3 regions of the Chromohalobacter sp. genome follow, and region 1 is predicted to be linked to each of the others. Evidence: predicted binding sites of a transcription regulator. Region 1 holds the regulator's gene; each other region holds the start of a gene.
The links. The regulator sigma-54, encoded in region 1, starts transcription at its own class of promoters, with help from an activator protein. The targets are predictions, from matches to a motif close to TGGCACNNNNNTTGCTNT.
Positions count from the first base shown of each region.

Region 2: the regulator sigma-54 is predicted to act here: its motif matches at 1,270-1,287, upstream of ABGX75_RS16145 (P-II family nitrogen regulator).
Region 3: the regulator sigma-54 is predicted to act here: its motif matches at 1,512-1,529, upstream of ABGX75_RS12015 (DUF3305 domain-containing protein).

Region 1 is NZ_JBDOOX010000012.1:113,394-115,655, reverse strand. Features, by position in the region: gene lptB (LPS export ABC transporter ATP-binding protein) at 1-234, shown strand, start outside; gene ABGX75_RS10335 (RNA polymerase factor sigma-54) at 359-1,792, shown strand; gene raiA (ribosome-associated translation inhibitor RaiA) at 1,929-2,237, shown strand; gene ptsN (PTS IIA-like nitrogen regulatory protein PtsN) at 2,245-2,262, shown strand, end outside.
Region 2 is NZ_JBDOOX010000017.1:122,452-124,713, reverse strand. Features, by position in the region: gene ABGX75_RS16150 (ammonium transporter) at 1-865, opposite strand, end outside; gene ABGX75_RS16145 (P-II family nitrogen regulator) at 893-1,231, opposite strand; gene ABGX75_RS16140 (accessory factor UbiK family protein) at 1,489-1,845, shown strand; gene ABGX75_RS16135 (YifB family Mg chelatase-like AAA ATPase) at 2,009-2,262, shown strand, end outside.
Region 3 is NZ_JBDOOX010000012.1:444,692-446,953, forward strand. Features, by position in the region: gene ABGX75_RS12005 (4Fe-4S binding protein) at 1-220, opposite strand, end outside; gene ABGX75_RS12010 (DUF3306 domain-containing protein) at 424-1,008, opposite strand; gene ABGX75_RS12015 (DUF3305 domain-containing protein) at 1,013-1,444, opposite strand; gene ABGX75_RS12020 (formate dehydrogenase accessory sulfurtransferase FdhD) at 1,631-2,262, shown strand, end outside.

The DNA of each region.
Region 1 (2,262 bases):
TTCGCCGGCGTCGACCCGATTTCGGTGGGCGAAATCAAGGGCATCATCCGCCAGCTCCGCGACCGCGACATCGGCGTCTTGATCACCGACCACAACGTGCGGGAAACCCTGGACATCTGCGACAACGCCTACATCGTCGGCGATGGGCAAATCATTGCCGAAGGGCATGCCGACGCCATCCTCGCCAACCAGAAAGTGCGCGACGTCTATCTCGGCCACGAGTTCCGCCTGTGAACGCAAGCCACTGGTATCACGCTTGGCTCATATAAATGGCATGGTTGTTGCTTCCATTCTTGCAACTCACGTCGCTGCGGGATAACGTACGGGCACCGTTTCAGGAAGCGACGACCGACTCTCCATGTCCATGAAACCTACGCTTCAGCTTCGCGTCGGCACCCAGCTGACGATGACGCCTCAGTTGCAGCAAGCGATCCAGCTCTTGCAGCTCTCGACGCTGGATTTGCGTCAGGAGATCCAGCAGGCGCTGGACGCCAACCCCATGCTGGAACTCGAGGAACACTTCGACGAGCGCGAAGTCAGCGAGACGCAGGACGACGACTGGAGCAGCGAGATTCCGGAAGACCTGCCGCTGGACAGCGACTGGAGCGATACCTACCAGGACGCCGGGCTCGGCTCATTGAACGGCAGCGGGGGCAGCGAGGAAGGCCCCGACATCGAACGCAACACGGCGCACACCAGCCTTCACGATCATCTGGGCTGGCAACTGGCCATGACCGACATGACGCCACGCGAACATGCGATCGCCGAGAGTCTGATCGATGCCGTGGGCGCCGATGGCTACCTTACCGTGTCGCTCGAGGAGCTTCTCGATGGGCTGCGCGGTCAGGGGTTGGCCGGCCTCAAGATCGGTGACGTCGAGCAGGTCATGATGCGCGTGCAGCAATTCGACCCCACGGGCGTCGCCGCTCGCGATCTGCGCGAATGTCTCCTGCTGCAGCTGGGCGCCCTGCCCGAGGACATGCCGCTGCTTCCCCAGGCCAAGCGCCTGGTGCGTCAATTCCTCGACGCGCTCGCCGGCAACGACCGCAAGCTGCTCAAACGGCGCCTGCGTCTCGAAGAGGCGGAACTCGACCATATCATCGCCCTCATCCGCACGCTCGACCCGCGCCCCGGTCTGGCCTTCGAGGACAGCGACAACGATTACGTCATCCCCGACCTCATCGCCCGCCGCGTTCGTCAGGAATGGCGCATCGAGCTCAATCCCGACGCCTTGCCGCGCGTCCGCATCCAGCCGGATTACGCCGCTCTGATCAAGCGGGCCGACAAGAGTGACGACAACACCTTCCTCAAGCAGCACCTGCAGGAAGCCAAGTGGCTGCTCAAGAGCCTGTCCAGCCGTAACGACACCCTGTTGCGCGTGGGCCGCGAAATCATGGCCCGTCAGCTCGACTTCCTCGAGCATGGCGAAGAAGCGATGAAACCGTTGATCCTCGCCGATATCGCCGGCGCGGTGGACATGCACGAATCGACCATTTCACGTGTCACGACGCAGAAATTCATTCATACCCCACGTGGCGTGTTCGAGCTGAAATACTTCTTCTCCAGCCATGTGGGCGGCGGCCACGGCGAAGGCGACGCCCATTCCAGCACCGCGATACGCGCCCGGCTGAAGAAGCTGATCGGCGAAGAGCCGCCACGCAAGCCGTTGTCCGACAGCAAGCTCGTCGACCTGCTGGCACAGGACGGCATTCAGGTCGCACGCCGCACGGTGGCCAAGTATCGTGAAGCGATGGGCATCCCCTCCTCCAGCGAACGCAAGCGCCTGGCCTGAGCGCCCAACGTTTGCACCCGTCGACGCCGCTGCGTAGACTCGCCGCGGTCGTCGACACCCAGGCATCGCCCGGGGCTATGCATTGCCCTAAAAAGGGTTACAATCAAAGTGCCAACCGATGGAATAGGAGCGTGCCATGCAAGTCAATATCACCGGTCATCACATCGAATTGACCGATGCCCTGCGCGACTACGTCAATGAAAAGCTCGCACGTCTGGAACGGCATTACGACAACATCACCACCGTTCAAGTCACGTTATCCATCGAAAAGGAACGTCACTTGGCCGCATGCACGCTTCATGCCGCAGGCGCCGACCTGCACGCCGATGTGCAGAGCGACGACATGTACGCTGCCATCGACGCCCTCACCGACAAGCTCGACCGCCAGCTCGTCAAACACAAAGAAAAGATGCAGGCACGCGCCCAGGGCGCCGGTGCCCGTTGAATCCGCCATGACACTGGAAAGCATC
Region 2 (2,262 bases), on a different contig from region 1:
CCAGACCGGCGATGGCACCGTTGAGGGCCATGGTCAGGTCCGCCTTGCGGAACCAGATCTTGGCGAGGATCAGCGCGGCGATCACGCCCCCGGCGGCGGCGGCATTGGTGTTGACCAGTACCTGCGCCATGTTGTTGGCGGAATCGATGTTGGAGACCATCAGCTCGCTGCCGCCGTTGAAGCCGAACCAGCCCATCCACAGGATGAAGGTCCCCAGCGTCGCCAGCGGCAGGTTGGCACCGGGAATGGCGTAGATCGCGCCGCTCTTGCCGTACTTGCCCTTGCGCGGCCCGAGTACCAGCACCCCGGCCAGAGCCGCGGCCGCCCCGGCCATGTGGACGATGCCCGAGCCGGCATAGTCGGAATACCCCAGCTCGGCGAGCCAGCCGCCGCCCCAGGTCCAGTAGCCGGACGTCGGATAGATGATCGCGGTCATCACCACGGCGAAGGCCAGAAACGCCCAGAGTTTCATGCGTTCCGCCACGGCCCCGGAGACGATCGACATGGCGGTCGCCACGAACACCACCTGGAAGAAGAAGTCGGCCCGGTTGGAATAGTAGATGTCGCCGTTGCTGCCCAGGACCTGGTCGGCCGTGTTCTCGGCGCCCAGCAGGAAGCCCAGGCTCGGCATGAAGCCGCCAGCGCCACTGGAATACATCAAGTGGTAGCTGAACAGCAGATACATCGTGCAAGAGATGGCGAACAACACCACGTTCTTGGTCAGGATCTCCGCCGTGTTCTTGGCGCGGACGAGACCGGCCTCGAGCATGGCGAAACCGGCGGCCATCCACATGACCAGTACGGCGCAGACCAGGAAGTAGAAGGTGTCGAGCGCGTACGATAGCTGTGTAATATCTTCAGTCATTTATTATCTCTCCTTCAGCCCGCGCCGTTATACGGCGTCGGCCCCGCGTTCACCGGTACGGATTCGAATGACGTCTTCGAGCGGCGTGACGAAGAGCTTGCCGTCGCCGATCTTGCCGCTGTTCGCGGCATTGCTGATCGCTTCCAGCACGCTTTCCAGCCGGTCTTCTTCGACCGCGATTTCGATCTTGACCTTGGGTAGGAAGTCCACGACGTATTCGGCGCCGCGGTACAATTCCGTATGCCCCTTTTGGCGCCCAAACCCCTTCACTTCCGTGACGGTGATGCCTTGGACGCCATTGTCGGCCAGCGCCTCGCGGACATCGTCCAGCTTGAAGGGTTTGATGATGGCGGTTATGAGCTTCATGCCAGTTCTCCCGTTGTCGGCTTTCGCCTCTCTGGAAGTACGCAGAAGCTATGCCATATTGGTCATGCGCCATACAAAACAGTCGTTTATGGCGCTCAAGGGGCTGGTGGTGGCAGGCATGCACGGGGGGCGGGCCAGCGTTTGGCGGATGTTGGTGCAGGGCCGCGCCGGCCGTGCACCAACATGGCGCATGCGTATTCCGCTGGCCTTGCGTATGCTTGTGACAAGAAGGACATGTTCAATCCGAGGGAACCCCCATGGCGACACAAGACCTCTTCTCACGTCTCGCGCAGCAAGTCGGCGACCGCCTCCAGGACGCCTCGCACGCGCCGGAAGACATTCAGCGCAGCGTGCAGGGCGTGATGCGTAGCGCCTTCGACCGCATGGAGCTGGTCTCGCGCGAGGACTTCGACATCCTGATGGAAGTGCTGCAGCGCACGCGTTCCCGGGTCGAATCCCTCGAGGCCCAGGTGGCGGCACTGGAGGCGGCCCTGGACGTGGGACAGAGCGCGCCGGTGGCCGCGGCCGAAGGGGCGGAACCCGCCGCCGACGATGCGGATGACGACGCGCGCCGCAACGACGCCGCAACGTCCGGCGGCGACCGCGAGAGCTGATCCCCTCCTCCTTGATGTGACGATGCGGCCTGGCGCGATGTGCCGCATCGATGTTCGATGACTTTGCCCGCCAGGCGCCGTTTCGGTGCGCGCGATGCCCGTGCTTTCTCGTCTGCAATGAATTAGTGTATGCGAATGTTACGGTTCAATCGCGAGGGAGCTCATGGCGCTTGCCATCATCAACACGCGCGCGGGGCTGGGGCTGGAGGCGCCGGACGTCCTGGTCGAGGTGCATCTGACCAACGGCCTGCCGGGCCTGGCGATCGTCGGCCTGCCCGAGGCAGCGGTCAAGGAGAGCCGCGAACGGGTGCGCAGCGCGCTGATCAATGCCGGTTTCGATTTCCCCACGCGGCGCATCACGCTCAATCTCGCGCCGGCGGATCTGCCCAAGGAAGGCGGGCGCTTCGATCTGCCCAT
Region 3 (2,262 bases), 330 kb from region 1:
CGATCAGCGTCACGCTGGCGAGTTCGCTGTCCGCGAGCCGGCCGGCCGCCCGGCGAATCGCGTCCGCCGGGCCCACGATGGCGACATGACCGTGGCTGACGTAGCTCACGGTGGGCGGGGCGAGATTCTGCGGCCATGATACCTGCTGCAGAGCAGCCTCTCGGGCAGCGGCGTTGCGCGCGTCGTCGTTCAGCGCTCGCGTATCAATGAACTGGGGCATGTCACCTCATCAGCTTGGTCTGGCACGGGTCAGGGTCGTGCTATGCCATCTTCGTGGCTTGTTTGATGGGCTCGATCTGTGCCGAGCTCCTGTGCCGTGGGGCTATCTATCATGTGCAGATAAAGTTCCCATTCTCCGGGCAAGCGAAGGGCCTGCTGGGCAAGATAAGGGAGCGTCAGGCCCGTCGCGGCATGCGGGATGGGTCAAGTTGACGCACCCGGGGGCCGGAGTGGGTCATTTGGTGCCTTTTCCTCGTCGGCCAGCGCGCTTCGCTCGGTCTGGGCCACGTCCTCCGGCGACGTGGCGTTCGCGTCATCCTCCGCCGCCGGATCGGCAGGCTGCACTGTCGAGGGCTCGGATGCGGGGTCGTCGGGCGAGAGCACCTTGTCGCGTTCCTGACGCAGCCATTGACGCATGCGCTCGCCCGTCTCGGGCGCCATTTGCGTCAGTTGCGAATAATCGTCGTCGTAATCGTCGAGCCCGTCGCGCACGTTGTAGTTGCCGACCTTGAACATGCGGCGCAGCGCGCGGCGTTTGAGCATGTCGCCGACACCCGGCAGCAGGAAGGCTCGGAAGTCGTCCCCGGCGCCCAGCGCGTCGGGATCGGGCAGTTGTTCGTCCAGCGGGCGCTCCGGGTCATAGCCGGGAATCAACGCAGCGGCGCGCGTCGAGGGCTCGGGCGCTGTCTCGGCGGCTTCGTCGCTTTCGGTCTCGTCGACGGCGGGCTCCTGCGGCGCCTGGTGAGCGCTTTCGTGCTTGCGCCGCGACCAGCGTTGCATAAAGCTCATGGGGTTACTCCTGGTGCTGGCGAGCGCGTCCGGCGCCCGCGCGTTTCTTCTTGCGACCGGCCTCGATGCGCTCGCCGTGGCGTGCCAGATAGGCCTCGAGCCAGGCTTGTATCGCCAGTGGCATCGGGGCATCGAGGACCTGGGTGTCGCCGTCCAGCCAGTTGGCGGCGACATCCTGGCTTGCGGTCATCTCGCGTGGCTGGGGTCCCTCGTCGGTGGCTTCGCAACGCACGAACAGGCGTGGCTGCTGCGAGTCGAGGTTGAAGCGATAGGCCGTGCGTTCGGTCAACATCAACGTGAGGGGCAGGACGTAGGGGCCATTGTCGTGACAGCCCATGGAGGCGATATGCCAGGCCAGCGAGGTAAACCCCTTGACCTCCTGGCGCTGGCTCGCCAACGCGAAGCTGATATGTCGCAGATTGTCGTCGGACGCCATCTCGTGTCTCCCTGTGGCATGCATCGTGTGGCGGTATCGAGACCGTCATCACCCGTGTCTTCATCATATAGCAAGCGGCGTGCCTGACAGGCAGGAAAATACGCTGTCGTTGTGGCGTCAGTTGGATTTCCCTTGGGCATGCGTGTCGTGCTTTGGGTATCCTGACGTCACGAAAGAGGAGGAAGCATGTCCAACGCAGTGCAGAGCCAGGTAGTGCTGAGCCGGGCGCGGATGCCAACCACGCTGGAAATCACGGTGACCGACGAGTACGGCCAGTCGCGTCGTCAGGCCATCGCCGCCGAGCGTGCCTTGACCGTCTACTTGAATCGCCAGGAGATCGTCACTCTGATGACGCTGGGCGCCGAGCCGGAAGCGCTGGTGCTGGGGTATCTGCGCAACCAGGGCTTGCTGAGGCGGGTGGAGGACGTCGAGGCCTTGCAGGTCGACTGGGAGGTCGAGGCAGCGGCCGTGGTGACGCGGGCCTTGCCGGAAGATCTCGATGCACGCCTGGCGCAGCGAACCGTGACCACGGGGTGTGGCCAAGGCACCGTATTCGGGCGTCTGCTCGACGCCACCGATCTGCATCCGCTGCCGAACGCGGCGTTGTCGCAGGCGGTGCTCTACCGCCTGCTCGACGACCTGGGGCGCTTCAACGAGACCTATCGCAACGCCGGCGCCGTGCATGGCTGTGCCCTGTGCCGTCAGGATCGGGTGCTGGGATTCGTCGAGGATGTGGGGCGCCACAATGCGGTGGATACGCTGGCCGGTCGGCAGTGGCTGGCGGCCCTGGGCGAAGGCGCGCCGGAAGATGCCGAGCT